DNA from 2 places in the Isachenkonia alkalipeptolytica genome. Region 1 is predicted to be linked to the other one. Evidence: riboswitches for the same ligand, from Rfam matches in the RefSeq annotation. Region 1 holds a riboswitch; the other holds the start of a gene.

Evidence for each region. A riboswitch is a leader RNA that binds a small molecule or an ion and turns the genes downstream of it on or off. The one in region 1 is predicted to bind cyclic di-GMP.
Region 2: another riboswitch for cyclic di-GMP. It lies ahead of ISALK_RS01645 (nuclear transport factor 2 family protein); the one in region 1 lies ahead of ISALK_RS10245 (cell wall-binding repeat-containing protein).

The regions. Positions count from the first base shown of each region.
Region 1 is NZ_SUMG01000013.1:9,562-17,733, reverse strand. Features, by position in the region: gene ISALK_RS10255 (S8 family serine peptidase) at 1-736, shown strand, start outside; gene ISALK_RS10250 (cell wall-binding repeat-containing protein) at 880-4,008, shown strand; cyclic di-GMP riboswitch class I at 4,459-4,532, shown strand; cyclic di-GMP riboswitch class I at 4,562-4,635, shown strand; gene ISALK_RS10245 (cell wall-binding repeat-containing protein) at 4,776-6,779, shown strand; gene ISALK_RS10240 (MucBP domain-containing protein) at 6,857-8,172, opposite strand, start outside.
Region 2 is NZ_SUMG01000001.1:341,119-349,290, forward strand. Features, by position in the region: gene ISALK_RS01625 (hypothetical protein) at 1-125, shown strand, start outside; gene ISALK_RS01630 (hypothetical protein) at 115-2,319, shown strand; gene ISALK_RS01635 (ABC transporter ATP-binding protein) at 2,564-4,354, shown strand; gene ISALK_RS01640 (ABC transporter ATP-binding protein) at 4,355-6,127, shown strand; cyclic di-GMP riboswitch class II at 6,210-6,295, shown strand; gene ISALK_RS01645 (nuclear transport factor 2 family protein) at 6,377-6,814, shown strand; gene ISALK_RS01650 (SAM-dependent methyltransferase) at 6,908-7,966, opposite strand.

The sequences.
Region 1 (8,172 bases):
GCAGGGCATCAAAGACCTGGGTACGGAGAAAGTGATTCTCATCGGCGGAGAAAAGGCCTTAGAGCCCTCGGTGGAGACTTTCCTCCAGCTAGAAGGCGTTAAAACCAAGAGGATAAGCCTTGAAGGAGGCAACCGATACACGACCGCCGCAGAGGTGACAAAGAAAACCCTGAGTCTACAGCAGCAGGAAAACCGACAGGACTTAGGGGAAAGAACCGCAATGATTACCCGGGGAGATGCTCTGGTGGACGCCCTATTAGCAGGGCCCATTGCCCATAAAAAGGGGTATCCGATTCTGTTGGTATCCGACGGGGTGCCGAAGGCAACCGAATCGGTGATTCGGGAAGAGGGGATTGAAAATCTGGTGATCATTGGGGGAGAGGCCGTGGTATCCCCAGAGGTACAACAATCCCTGGAGGATTTAGTAGAGGGAGAGGTAAAGCGTATAGCCGGAGATCAGGTATACGGAGAGGATCGATACGGGACCAGCCTAATGGTGTTTAACGCCTACGGCAGTGAAGGATCCCGAGTGAATTTTGTGAACGGAGCCAGTTATGTGGACGCAGTGGCGGCATCGATTTTAGAGGTTCCCATAATATATACCCGAAAAGAAGAAATATCCCGGGAAGCCCAGGGAATTTTAGGGGTAATGGAAACCTTCTCTTTTATCGGAGGACCCAGTGTGCTGTCCGAGGAAATCTATCGCCGGGCCCTAGAAATTATTTCAGGACCTTAGCCCTCTATAAAGAGGAGAGGGAGCCGTCGATATAATAAGAGGGCGGATGGAAAGGTTTTAAGATTATAAAAACAGGGACTACTGTAATGGGAGTCTTGGAGAAATGGATGGAAGCTATTTAAGGAGAGTAGGAGGGACGAAGGATGAAGAAAAAGATTTGCAAAGCATTAGTGGCAGTAATGGTTCTATCCGCTGTGGTGGGAGGATTTCTGCCGGTGAATCAACCGGGGAGGATTTCCCGGGCCTATATTGAAGATTACGATGATCGGGATTTTCGACTGGCAGGGGATAATCGTTTTGCCACCGCCGGTGAAATTGCGAAAAGAAACGGCACCACATCAAAAGAGGTGATCATCGTCCGAGGGGATAGTGTAGAGGGAATCCCCCAGGTGGTGGACGGATTGACGGCCAGTGCCCTAGCGGGAGCACGGGATGCACAAATCCTGTTGGTAACCAAGGACCGTCTGCCGGATACCACTGAGAAGATTATTAAAGATCTTAATGCAACCAAAGCCACCATCGTAGGAGGGGAAGCCGCGGTTAGCCGGTCGGTAAAGGAAGATTTACAAAGCCTGGGCCTTAGCACCGAACGAATTGAAGGGAGTAACCGTTTTGAGACCGCCGCCGAGGTGGGATTACGGGTTCCTGCTCCCAGAAACAACACCGCAATCATTGTCAACGGAAACTCCGAGGTGGACTCCTTAGTTGCCGGACCCTTAGCCCACCGCGGATATCCCATACTGATGGTAAACAATCAACGGGGGACCATACCCGAAGCCACGGAAAAAGCCATTAAAAGCTTACATATTGATAACCTGATTATTGTCGGTGGCACCGGCGTGGTATCGGAAGAGCTGGAAACAGACTTAAATGATATGGAAGGGGTAACGGTAAAGGCGCGCTATGGGGGAAGCAACCGGGTGGAAACCAGTCTATCCCTGGCGTCTCATCCGGACTTTAGCAACAATAGCGGCGTCAGTCTTGTTAATGGAGGAGCCTATGTGGATGCGGTGGCGGCCTCTACCCTGGGAAAACCCGTGGTGTATTTTACGGAGCGGGGAGGAATTAATCCCGATATCCAGGATTATCTGTTTGATAAGGAAGAGCTGTTGGCCATTGGGGGAGAAGCGGTTATTACCGATGAAGTGTTACAAAAGGCCACACCGGCCATCGGTTTTCGCTACTATGGAAGTCTCCATCGACGAAGTCCCAACATCCGACGGTATGAAACCGGATTTGTCCATAATACCATGAACCTATTGTTAACGGCTCAGAATCACCACAGTGAAGGAGACTTTGACAAAGCGCTAAAGAGCTATGACTTACTACTTACCCAGCGGGATCTGTTGCCGGATAATATGGAAAGTGTTACCACAAGTAGCCGACAAAAGGCTCTGGAACGGGAAGGGATTCAAACGATTCAAGAGGCCCTGAAAGAAGCGGAGGGCATCACCAGCGTCACGTCGAAATTCAATGCTTTTGCCGAAGGATATTCGGTATATGGCTGGCACGGTCAGTACGGCAGCGGATACCTGAAGGCGGCGGAGGACCTACTGAACTGGGGACTGGCCCGTCATGAGGATAAAAGTTTCGATGAAGCCATCGGTCGGTATAATATGATTATTGAGAGCAGTAACCAACATGAACTTTTAGACGGCTTGGCCGGGGAAGCGAGATTTTACTCAAGTCTCGCAAATCAACGAGTAGTCTGGAATTCTCAGGATTTAAATATGCGCTTTAGCCGTTACAGAGAGTCCTTTGGGGACGCTTTAGGACAGCAGATACAACAAAACAGACATACGGTTTGGTCTGCATCGGATTGGAAAAGTCCCTCGGAGGAGGATGTGGCTTACTACTTAAATCCTCAAAACTTCTACATCCCCAACTGGTTGGAAGAGGATAGGGATCCGGAATTCATTCAAATCGCCAGTAATACCCTTAGGGTTCGAGAAGGCCCTTCAACCAGCAACGATATATTAAGCATCGCCTATCAGGAGGAGATTTATCCCGTAAAGGGAGAATCCAACGGATGGTTTCGTATTCGAAAGGATGGTAAGGACGGTTGGGTAGCCGGGAGTCACGTACATCGAATCGGTAAAAATACCGGGGTGTCCAATGTGCGTGTCCGTGTGAATACCGGGACCTTGAATGTGAGAACCGGTCCTTCTACCAATTTCCAAAGAATCGGAACGGTCAGCGACGGAGAGGAATTTACCCTGCGAGAGCATAAAAACGGCTGGCACAAAATTCAGTACTTCGGAACCGAAGGTTGGATCAGCGGTAATTTTGCGGAACCGGTATACGATGTGCCCGCAAGAACTTTCCAGTTCCTAGAACTGCAAGGGTTAGTACCTGCCAGAGCCAGTGAGATTAACACCTTGATCGACGGGGACCCGAACCTCACCGGCTATGCCAACACCCTTAGAACCGCCGGGCGGGAAAATAACATCAATGAGCTGTATTTAACCGTTCATGCCCTAAAAGAAAGTGAAGGGCCCAACAGCGTGCTTTTAGAAGGGATTGAAGTTACGGAAGTGGAGGGAAGCAGTGTGGCCCCCACCACCGTATATAATGTGTTCGGAATAGAGGCCAACGGTACCGATCCGGTACAGTCCGGAGCGGAATTTGCCTACGAACAGGGCTGGACCACAAAGGAAGCCGCCATTTTAGAAGGGACAAAGTGGATATCGGAAAACTTTATCAACCATCCCAGAAACCCTCAGGATACCCTGTATAAAATGCGTTGGGATCCGGGAAGAAACGGTAAAAATCCCTTCAGCAGTAATATAAAGTGGGCGGATGAAATTGGAGCAAGAATTCATGAAGCCTATAGAATACTGGATAAAGAAAGTCTGCATTTCGATATATCGGTATATAAGACTCGGGCCTGGCCGGTACCGGGACATACCAGAATTTCTTCTCCCTATGGATATAGAATTCATCCCATAACAGGAGACCACCGAATGCATATCGGAATCGATATTCCCGCACCGGGGGGAACCCCCATCGTTGCCGCCAAGGCGGGGCGGGTTACCGTTTCCCATTACGGAGCAAGCTACGGTAACTGGATCGAAATCGATCATGGAAACGGCATCACCACCCGTTACGCCCATAACTCCTCCAATATCGCCAAGGTGGGAGATTGGGTGGAAAAGGGAGAAACCATCGCTTTAGTAGGGACCACCGGTAGTTCTACCGGAAATCACCTGCATTTTGAAGTTCGACACAACAACAATCATTTTGATCCCCTACCCTGGTTACAAGGAAACTAATAGCACAAAGGGGACGGAGGTATTTGGTTCATAGCACAAAGGGGACGGAGGTATTTGGTTCATAGCACAAAGGGGACGGAGGTATTTGGTTCATAACTTAGCACAAAGGGGACGGAGGGTTTTGAGTCATCAGTAAAGGAATATGACTCAACCCCCTCCTTTTTTGACCCGAACTCCTCATTTTTCAATGCTGAGAGACCTACCAAATAGCAGGTAGAATAGGCGACAGACCTACGGAAAAACCGTTATCCGGTAAACAGGCTTTTAAAAAGTCGATCTATTAAATAAGTTGACGTAATTACTTATTAATTTCATTGAAAAATGGGATTAAAGGTGATATAATGGATATACATAATGTACTACTAAGAAAAATTCGCAAATACTAAAAAGAACTACACCTGCATAGAAGCAGTAAAACGTAAAAATTCATAGAGTGAATATCTTAGCAATTCACGATAAAGGCAAACCATGGGAAACTGTGGGACGCAAAGCTAAAGGGCCGTATAAGGTAGCCAGTTACCGAAAGATCTGCTTTTTTAATGAAAAAAACTATTCACGATAAAGGCAAACCATGGGAAACTGTGGGACGCAAAGCTAAAGGGCCGTATAAGGCAGCCAGCTACCGAAAGACTAGTTTTTTGTGTTTTGGAATAAAACATAAAAATCGGTGGACAACCCCTTTAGCAAATGTAGAGTCATTGCCCTTACTATCGTGAAAGATGGCGATTGGTCAGTGATTCTTACAGGAGTTAAAGGAGGAAAAACGAATGAATACATATACTTTGAAGGGAAAGAATGCTAGCAAAAAAATGGGATTTGTCAGTAAAGTATTGGTTGCAGCCATGGTGTTTACCGCGGTAATGACAGGCTTTAGTGATGTAGCCTACGGACAAATGGAAATCAGCAGTATTGAGCATCAGATTGCAGGTTCGGATCAGTATGAAACCGCTTACCAGGTAGCGAAGGAAAAGGACGAAAACCCTGATACGGTAGTAATGGTTCGAGGAGATAAGATCGAAAATGTACCCCAGGTAATTGACGGATTAACCGCCAGCGGGATCGCAGGCTTAGAAAATACCTCTACCCTATTGGTGGAACAGGACAATATTCCGGAAGCCACAAAAGAAGCCTTAACCAGCTTAAATCCTGAAAAAGTGGTCATTATCGGAGGAAGCGCAGCAGTAAGTAATAACGTAGAAAATCAAATCAAAAGCTTAGGAATCGATACCGACCGTTTTTATGGTAACAATCGCTATGAGACAGCAGCCAATGTGGCCAGGGAAATGGGAAGCGCAAAAGATAACACCGCCATCATCGTAGATGGAAACGCGGTAGTGGATTCCTTAGTCGCCGGACCTCTTGCCTATAAAGGGTACCCTATACTAATGATCAATAATGCCCGGGGAACTGTACCGGAAGTTACAAAGGAAGCATTAAGGGACCTAGGTATCGAGCGTGTGATCATAGTCGGAGGCACCGCTGTAGTATCAGCGGATGTGGAACAACAGTTAAACCGGATTTCAGGCATTACCGTAGAAGAGCGCTTCGGCGGAAAAAATAGAGTAGAGACTAGTTTACTATTAGGAGAGCATCAGGACTTTTCCGGCGCGACCTCCGTATCCCTATTGGATGGTCATGAATACGTGGATGCCGTGGCGGCTTCCTCCTTGGGTGGACCGGTGGTTTACTACAATCAACGACACGGGATTACCGATGAAATAAGTCGAATGATTTCCAGCAAAGGTAATGTGCGGTTAATCGGTGGCTTATCCAATGTAAGCGATACACCTTCTTCCAGCAGTGAAACCCTGGTAGGCAGCGAGGCTACCCAGTACCAAAGCGGTTTTGCACAGGATACGTATCTAAACATGGAAATTACCAACAACGACCGAATTGAAGTAGAGGGAAAAATCAATAGTGGCCATGAGTTTGGGTGGTTCCAATTAAGAACCCCATCGGGAGAGCGGGTACTAAGCGAATTTTTCTCCATCAGTGGGAGCGGTAATTATCAAGAAGAGTTTTCCCTAGGAGATTTAGGAATCCGTAATGGAAGCGGTAAAGAGTATGAGGTTATGATTTTCACAGCACCGGAGAGATACACCACCTATAACTCCGTACATTGGAACATTATGCTTGAGGAATCATCAGAAGGGTTAGTATTCCAACGATCTTTTGTATACGAAGAAAACCTGGAGCTTTTCCAGGAGAATAATGAAGTGGTAGCAAAGGATCTGGATTTGAATCATCTAAAGCCGGAAGACCAAGTAATCATTAAAGAGCTAGCGGAAGAAATTACGGAAGGCATCAATAATGAATACGATCAGGTAAAAGCCATCCACGACTGGGTAGCGGGAAATATCTACTATGATCATGACGGAGTACGGTATAACCAACGGGGAAGAAACGACACCATGGATACTTTGGATCGAAGAATCGCCGTATGCCAAGGCTACGCCGAGCTGACCGCATCCTTACTAAGAAGCATCGGTATCCCCGCAAGAATGGCCAACGGTTACGCGCTGGGCGCATCAGCAGGGGGCGCTACCTGGGAAACCGCGGATTTAAGCTCCTCGAACCATGCTTGGAACGAAGCCTATGTAGACGGTCGATGGATCGTTATGGACGCTACGTGGAACTCCACAAACAAATATGAAAACGGAGAATTAACCAGCGGTTCTATTCGAAGTACTTATTTTGACATAAGCATTGAAGCACTATCCAACACCCATAAAATATTTGATCGACAACGAACCATTTTTCTAAGATATTAGAAAAATAGTAGCACAAAGGGGACGGAGGTATTCGGTTCATATTTTGAACCGAATACCTCCGTCCCCTTTGTGCTATACTATGAGGCTAAGAAACGCTTTAATGCAACTCCTAGGCCGGATATCATAAGCCCGAATACCATAAATACTGCGACGTGATACTGGCCGGTTCTTGGTAACTGATCAATACCAAGGGGCGGTTCTTCATCGAGAATTGGAGTTTCATCGGCGGGAGGTTCTTCGTCAACCGGCGCCTCCGGTGGATCCAAATCATCGATCCGTTCTACTATTTTCGTATATTGATAGACCACATGCTGGTCTTCCGCTGAAACGGTACCTGATGCAGGGGCTCCTTCGGGATCCACTCGTTCGAAACGGAAACCTTCAAAGGCCAGTTCTGTGGTTTCGTAAGGAGTTCCCACTTCCACGTTTTCCGCTACAAAGGCTTTTTCCTGAAGAATGCTTACGATTTCCCATTCTTCGTTAACTTCCACGTATTCCACGGTTACGGAACCCAGTTCGGGAGGCGTAACGTCATCGATTCTAATATACTGATAAACTACGTGTTGATCCTCTGCAGTAACGGTACCTGATGCAGGGGCTCCTTCGGGATCCACTTGTACGAATTCGAAACCTTCAAAGGAGAGCTCTAAGGTGTCGTAGGGGGTGCCCACTTCCGCATTTTCCACGACGAATTCTTTTTCCTGAAGAATGCTTACGATTTCCCCGTCATCGTCGATTTCCACGTATTCCACGGTTACGGAGCCGGTTTCCGGTGGTTCATCATCAATGCGAGTATACTGAAACACCACGTGTTTCGTAGCTACGGTTACATTTCCACTGGCTGCGGCTCCATTGGGATCCACCCGTACAAATTGGAATCCGGGGAAATCCAATGATTCTGTGCTGTAGGAGGTACCTACAACAGCGTTGGTTACCACATTGCTTCGAGGTTGTAAGATGCTGATGACATTAAAATCACCATCCACTTCCACATGTTCTACGGTTACTGAGCCTCGTAAGACAGGAGGTGGTGGGGGAGCATCGAAGGTATTGGTGATGGTAATCTCTTTGTAGCCATCCTCGGGGATTCGAATAACAACCCCTTCTAATTCATCGGGAAGGGAAATCTCCTCGATGTCACCGCTATAGCTGACGTTGTCCGCTCCACGGGTGTTGCTTTCCCAAAGTCGGTATAATCCGGGTTCTAAGTCGATGGTGTTAGGGGCATCTACTTCAATGGCTTCAACAATGGGGAAGGAGTCGTCCGGTTCTGTGAAATCTAATGCTTTGCCGTTTCTTTCCCACATCTCAAAGGGCTCGATACTCACTTCAAAATCTCCATCCTCGGTGGGCGTTCCCTCAACCACCTTGGTTACTGTTACCCCTCGCTCCG
Region 2 (8,172 bases), on a different contig from region 1:
TTGCCATAAATGTGATGCCATTAAACTATGAGCCCAGACCGGAAGGAAGAATAATCGAAGTAGGAGGATCCCAACTGTGGATTCCTTACAACGGGGAAGGAGAGGATGTAGCATATGAAAATTAAACTTAAAGTAAAAACCTTAATCCTTTTCAGTCTGGGGTTTCTACTAATGGTATTTGTCCTGCTTCCCAAGGGGAATATTATAATTGCAAGAGCACTCAATCATATGGATTCTCCCTATGCGGAAGCTTTTTATGAGCGGTATCTAGACCAAAACTTCGGGAATCCATCTTTCTCAGCTCGGGTAGAATATGCAGAGAGCTTAATTGATGGATTCCATCGTTATGGAAGGTTTAATAGTTTCAGCGGTGGAGGTTCCAACAATCGCCCGGAGGATATGGAAAAAGCGAAGACACTTATTATTGAAGGATTAAATCGTCAGAAGAACCTGGAAAACCATGAAGTCATCTACATCGAAGCCTATCGATTATTGATGGATCTTCTTATTGCCACCGGCGATGCCGAGGGTTTTAATAGTTGGTTGAATATGGAGGTTGGAGAAAGCAAAGAATTTCAGGAACTCCAATTAGTTTATGAGGCTTATTTTCAGATATACTTTGGTGATATGAAGAGGGCAAAAGTCTTGCTGGAAGAGGAAATTGATCCTGATTATTATCAGAGAGAGCAACAAGTTTTACTTGCAGAAATTGCTTTGCGGGATGGGGACCTAGAAAGTGCAGAGGAACATATAACTCAGGCAAGGGCGTTGTACGCCGAGGATTCTAAAGCTCTAGAACGTTCAGTATTTGGAACAGGTGCTTTTTCTAATCAGAAGTATTGGATGAATAATTACCGTAAGGATATCTCCGGAGATTTTACCCTTTCCGGGAGAGTTGTCTTTGAAGGAGAACCCATGCCTTTTGTGGAGATCTACGTGAAAAGCGGACTGGATTCGGGATGGAGTAGTAGGGGAGAAAGATTTGTGGCCATCACCGATGAAGGGGGCTATTTTGAAACCATCGGTCTTCGAAGAGGAAGTTATGATGTGGGAATCGGTATCGACACCAGCCGGATCCACGATAAATATTATGTTCAAAATCAAGGGGATTTGGCGAAGGGATATCTATTACTGGAAGAGGACCATTATATGGAGTTGTCATTTATAGAACCTATTCAGTTTAATGATGTGAAAGATCGATATACGGTTACGGAAGAAGAGGAATTTAATCTTTCTTGGGAATCGGTTCCGGGGGCAGCCTACTATCAAGTACAATTTCTCTCTTTTAGCAATCCGATGGAAAAATCAGGATCACACACACAACGTCCCTTAATTACATCCGATGGGGAAGAAAAAATTACTGAAAACCAGGGAAATTTTACAGTTTCAAGTATCAATCAAAAAATTATCGGAGGAATCGTTACTTACGGCGATGAGGACATGCTTTTAGGTTCCACAGCAGTACTGCGACCAATCTTGCCGGGTGTGGAGTACCCCATGATCATTAAAGCTTTTGATGAGGCTGGGCAAGAAATTACTTCCAGTCTTGCGCTGCGGGGAGATTACAACGAGGTTCCTAGCTTTACCTTAGAAGGGGAGCTCACAGAAGGAGAAGAGCTGATTTTAAATGAAGATTATCCGGAAGCCATCACCTTTTATAAAGATCATCTCCATGATGAAGAAATTCGAGAAGAAGCCCTTAGAACTCTTAGTCTCTTGTATCATTACGGATGGAAAAGAGGAGAAGAAGATCCGAGCTTAGCTTTGTCCTTCGCAAAGGAATATTTCGAGGAAACAGGACACTCTCAAAACCTGGAGATGATTATCGGACGTTTATCCTTAGAAGAGTTGGAAAAAAATCGTAATAAAATCGAAAATTTGATTCAAGAAATTGAAGAACCAGAGGAGCCGTATAGTATTCAGCAAGTTCGGGCGAACCTTTATCTAATCGATCGAGACTGGGAAAGCGCCTTGACGGTTTATGAAGAAAATGAAGACGCCTTATCTTCGAAAGTACTTTACTTGGACCTTTTACTAGGAGATTATCAAAGAGCTTCGAAAAGGCTACGGGATAGCCGGTTCCATATATACCGCATGGATCCCTTAAGAACCGAAGAAGCGCTTCAGGCTCTTTCTGAAGAAGGGCTATCCTTTGCTGATGAAACTCGATTGGAAAAACTGATGGAAGCCTTGTTAATCGAAAGTAGAGATTCAGCAGAAGAAGTATATAGGGAAATTCTTCCCGATGTTGAGAGCAAAGCGCTACGGGATTTATTGTACGAGATTCATCTAAACAATAATTGGGATCGGGATTGGTAGACTAGGGAAAGATAAGTCCCTGTCTCATCCTTTGCTTGGTCGCTTAGACAGCATTATTGTAACTAAAATTAGCATAATTAATATTTGTAAAACGCTGAATTCCATTAGGAAAACGGCGTTTTTTTCAATCCCTCTCAGCCTCAAGGCGGAGAGAATATCTGTCCCAAGAGGGTTCATTAAAAGATGAAGTTCATATAGAATATGGATATACAGATAAGACACAATCATTCTAGGAGGCGGAGCATTGGGAAAAGAAAAGAAAGCTAAAGAGACTTCATTCTTGAAGGATTTATTACAGATGATCAAAGATTTACCCTATAAAGGATTACTGACGGGGGTATTGGTGACAACCATATTTTTGTCCTTAATACAAATCGTAATTGCGGATTATTTGCGGGTTTTAATGGACTCCCTGGTGGGTGAAAATGATTTCAGCATGGGGATGCTGGGGGTGATGGTCCTTATTTTTGCTGTGGACTTAGTTTTGATTTATTTTCGGACCCTGGCTTCGGAAAAATATTCGGAAAAGAACTTGAAGTATCTACGAAAAGAGTCCACGGATAAGCTGATGGATACCTCCGTGGAAGAAGTGGAGAAAGCCCATTCGGGAGATTTTATCTCGAAGTTGACCAATGACTTAAACAAAATTCAAACATTTACCAAGGAACGGGTACATAACTTTATTTTTGTACCCCTGACAGCGGTATTATCCTTGGCTTATCTACTGTATTTAAACTGGATTCTGACGCTGATTTCCGTCGCCATGATCCCGGTCATCCTGGTGGTATCCAATATCATCGGCAAGCCCATCGGTAAAAAGACCACGGAATACAGCGAAGCCATGGGAAAAATCAATACCATGAACACGGAGTACATTAAGGGGATTGAAGTGGTAAAAGCCTTTCATCTGAATGACCGATTAATGAAAAAGTATACACCGGAAGTGGAAAACAGCGTGCAAAAGGATACCGCCGTGGCGAAAAGTAAGGCGTTTATCAACTCCTTGTCGGGGATTGTCTCCATCCTGCCCTTTTTCATCACCTTCGGTTTTGGTGCCTATTTTATCAGCATCGGTGATTTAACCCTGGGAGGCTTAATTGCCTTTACCAATTTACTAAACTATTTATCCTTTCCCTTATCTCAAATTCCAATGCTGATTGGAAACGGAAAAGGGGATTTGGCGGCCTACAAGCGGGTAAAAAGTGTAATCAATTTAAGCGAGGAGCGAACCGGCGGAAAGGTTTTGGCTTTTGATGAGAACTTTCGGTGGGAAAAGCAGTCTGATCAAGAGGTCATTGCCATTCGAAATCTAAGCTTTACCTATCCCGGTGCTACGGAGCCGTCCCTGAAAAACATCAACATCAGTATTAAAAAGAACCAACAGATCGCCTTGGTGGGAGAAAGTGGAAGCGGGAAAACCACCCTTAGCAAGCTTTTGCTGGGTTTTTACCCCGTGGTTTCGGGGAAAATAGAAATCGGGGGAAAGGATCTTTCCGATTGGAATTTAAAGGCCCTTCGCCAAAATATTGCTTTCGTACCTCAGGAGGTGTATCTGTTTCCCGGAGATGTAGAGGAAAATATTCGTTACGGGAAGCCTGAAGTCGGTGAAGGTGGAATCATCAGTGCTGCAGAAAAGGCTTATGCCCACGGATTTATCAAAAATCTTGATCGGGGATACCATACGGTGGTGGGAGAACTTGGAGACCGGGTGTCCGGAGGACAAAAACAACGAATCTCCTTAGCAAGGGCCTTTCTGAAGGACAGTAATATTGTTTTGTTGGATGAAGCTACCTCGGCCCTGGATAATGAATCGGAAAGCTTGATTCAAAAGGCTTTGGACAGCGAGTTAAAAGAAAAAACATCCATCATTATTGCCCACCGGTTATCCACAATTAAAGACGCCGATGAGATTATTGTTCTAAAAGATGGAGAGATCGTAGGAACGGGTAGTCACTTAGAACTCATTAAAAGCAACGGCTATTACCGAAGCCTTTATCAAAAACAAATGGAAAACGGAAAAAGGGAGGCGATGTAATTGAAGGAGCAGATACTACGAATTTTTGACAACCAAAAAAGTAAAGTCTTGAAGTTCATCCTCCCCTTTATTCTATTAGGACTTGGGAATGCCCTGGTAAATCTGACCCTAGCCACCCTGTTAATGTACGTGTTTGACTACGCCGCAGAAGGGGAGTTTGCGCTGATTTACCGAGTGGTAATCATCTCCGGAATTACTGTGGTTCTGCTTTTTATTACCACACCGATCTTTGCCTACTTCGGGCGAAAAAACATTGCGGTGCTGATGGGAAAACTCCGCCGGGAAACTTTTGCGAAAACCATGAATCTTCCCTATACCTATCATAAAAGCCGGCACTCGGGAGATACCATTTCAAGACTGACCAACGATCTAACAGAATTCGAGACTTTTTTGAAGGAAGGTTTCTTAAATTTTGCCAATCTATTGATTTTAGGAACCGCCGCCGTTATCTATATGTTTGTGCTGGAATATCGGCTGGCCATCGTATTTTTGATTTTTACCCTGGTAATCTTTAAGCTGAATCAGGGGTCGGCGAAAAAAATGAAAGTTCTCAGTGATGAAGTGCAAAACAGAAAATCATTGTTCACCCAAAATCTTACGGATATTTTTCAAGGTTTTCAGGTGATGAAGTCCTATAACCTTGAGAACTTATTAAAGGAAAAAATGGAGGAAGTAAACGAAGGGGTCTATGAAAAAGCCTATCAAAGAAGCCGACAGCAGGCGAAGCTTCGAATCCTCAGCAACCTGGCCTTTACCAGCAGTTTTTTGTTCATCATCGTCTTCGGAATTCTTTTTATCACCCTGGGATGGATGAGTATCGGTGTAGTCGTGGCCTTTACCAATCTTCAAGGGGCCATTAACTCAGTGCTGAACTTCCTTCCCCAGTTTAATCAGTCCTTACAAGGAGCCAGGGCTTCATTGGACCGGGTGTTTGAAATCATCGATGAAGATAATGAACCTTCTGTGATCAATCCAAGAATCGAAGAGTCCGGGAAGCAACGGGAAATTGGTAAGCCTGAATACATTGAATTTCGGAACGTTCGCTTTTCCTATGAAAAGGATCAAGCAACCCCGGTTATTAATAATCTAAGCTTTGCCATGGAAAAAGGAAAATCCATCGCCTTAGTGGGAGAAAGCGGCGGGGGAAAATCCACGATTTTAAAGCTTCTTTTAGGCCTTTATTCAATCGATCAGGGAGAAATCATTGTAGGGAGCCGTTCCACGGCGGACACCGAGATTCGGGATATTCGAAAAGAGTTAGCCTATGTATCCCAGAATCCCTATCTATTTACGGGAACCATTGGGGAGAATATCTCCTACGGCAGGGAAAATACCAGTGAGGAAGAAATCAAAAAAGCGGCGAAAAGAGCCAATGCCCATGACTTTATTATAAAGTTGGAAAAAGGCTACGATACCGTGATCGGAGAACGGGGTCTCGGACTTTCGGGAGGACAGAAACAGCGGATCTCCATTGCTAGAGCCATCATAAAGGATAGTCCTATTCTACTGATGGATGAGGCCACTTCCGCCCTGGATACGGAAAGCGAGCGGCTGATTCAAGAGTCCTTAAAAGAGATGATGAAAGAGAAAACCGGCATCACCATCGCCCACCGCCTCTCCACCATTGAAGACAGCGATGAGATTTTTGTCATTCAGGAGGGGAAACTCATCGAGCGGGGAGATCATCAGACCCTTTTGGATCAAAAAGGCTACTACAGTATGCTTTATCACACCCAGTTTTCCAAAAAAGAAAGGGAAGAGCGGGCAGGTTAAGATATCTGTTGATTTTTAAGAATGTTCTGTTAATTATTAACCAAATGGGGTATAAGCCAAACAAACATGCATTTCGAGGAGAAACTTAAGAGGACACGAAGATCCCGTAACCAGATTTGGACGCTTCCTGTTACGGAGGAGTGAGTAGCGTAACCGGCCTAACAGGTCGGTTTTTTTGTTTTTGTCATTAGGTTTCTTTACAGTGTCTCTGCAACCTCAATCGGCTGAATCGGAAAAGGAGGTGAAAAAATGTCTGATGAGAAAAAAGTAGCTATGATGAACGATTTTGTGAAATCCTTGGAAGAGCAGGACCGGGAAAAATTGATGTCTCTTATAACCGATGACTTCTGTTGGCACAACCCTCATGGAAGTTTCTGTGGACGGGAAGAGATGAACCGATACTTGGACTGGTTCCATAAAAACACAACGAATCTGAAATTCAGAGATGTGGGTTCGGAAAAAGTGATTCAAGGGGATCGAGCTATTTATGAGCATGAAATATCCGGAGTAATGCAAGGGGAGAAGGTGACATTCCTGACGATGTGTTCTTACAAATTTAACAAAGATAAAATCCAAGATGTCAGCACCGTGTATGACCGGCTCAGTCTTGCTGAGCAGGCTTCCTCCTCATGGTTGCCAAAAAAAATGGTCAATTCCGTAGTAAATCAAATGCAAAAAGGGTTATAGGAAACAGCCTTAGAGTAAAAATAAAAGCTGCAGGGAATCTGTAAAGGTTCGTACTGAACGCTCTTTAAGCCGTAAAGTCAAGAGCGTTCTTTTTTAGGATATTAACATATTTTTTTCAAAAAGATAGTGACTGATAAACCACTCATCTCCGTCGTGGAAAGAAAAGAACTCGGCGCAGGCCATGAAAAATACCCGCCAGTAAACCCACCATTTTAAGGCTTCATCTTCCCCTTCTATTTCAGCCATAATAGGCATGATTATGTCTTTTTGCTCATCCATACGTTGAAGCCAGGCTTCCAGGGTTTTTTGGTAATGTATACCGGAAATCGCCCACTGTCTTTCCAATGAAAACCGATCGGTAAAATAATGAAGCAAATCCCGGCTGGGCATAGTGCCGCCTAAAAAGAAGTGTCGGGTCATCCAATCATTATCACTTCGCACTTCATAGGCATAGGGCGTGGTTCGATGGGTAAAGATATGTACAAATAACCGTCCCCTGAGCAATAAAAACTCCGAAATTTTATTCATCAACTGTTCATAATTTCGCATATGCTCAAACATTTCAATAGATATGACACGGTGAAAGCGTACTTCCGTGGTAAAGTCATTGATATCTTCCGTAATCACCGTAAGATTCTCTAAACTCTCCTCCTTAGCCTTGGCATCAATATAAGACTTTTGTGTAGCGGAGTTGGATAGCGCCCAAATATTCGCTGAAGGATATTTTTTTGCCATATACAGCGCTAAAGAGCCCCAACCACACCCTAAATCTAGAATATTTTGCCCATCTTCTATTTCCGCCCGTTGACATGTCAACTTTAGCATGGCTTCTTCCGCATCGCTTAAATGATCTTTCAGTTCTTTAAAAGGAACCGGATTATTCCAATATCCGCAGCTGTATTTCATATGAGTACCTAGAACATGCTGAAAAAATTCTGTAGGGATTTCATAGTGTTGATCGTTAGCTTCCGCAGTATTTATTGCAATCGGTTGCTTTGTTAAATCCTCAATGTATTGAGTGAGATATTGTTGATGCTCTTCTGCGCTGTAGGATGTTATTTCCTTCAATCTGGCTGATGTCATACGACGAGCTCCCCAACGAATCAGAAAATCCGGGATTTTATTTTTCTCCAGTAGCGGTTCAAATCTCATTTAGTAACCTCCTAGTATAAAGTATTTTGCTTATAATATTACCTCTTTTATCAAGGCACATATACCCGGGAAACCTCTCAGTAAACGGAATGATCATAATTTTGAAAAAAATTTAGTTTCAAATTTCAAGCCTAGGGTAAAAAAATGAATACCATTAATCGAAATATCATACAAAATGCTTAATTACTTTAGAGACTATTTATGGA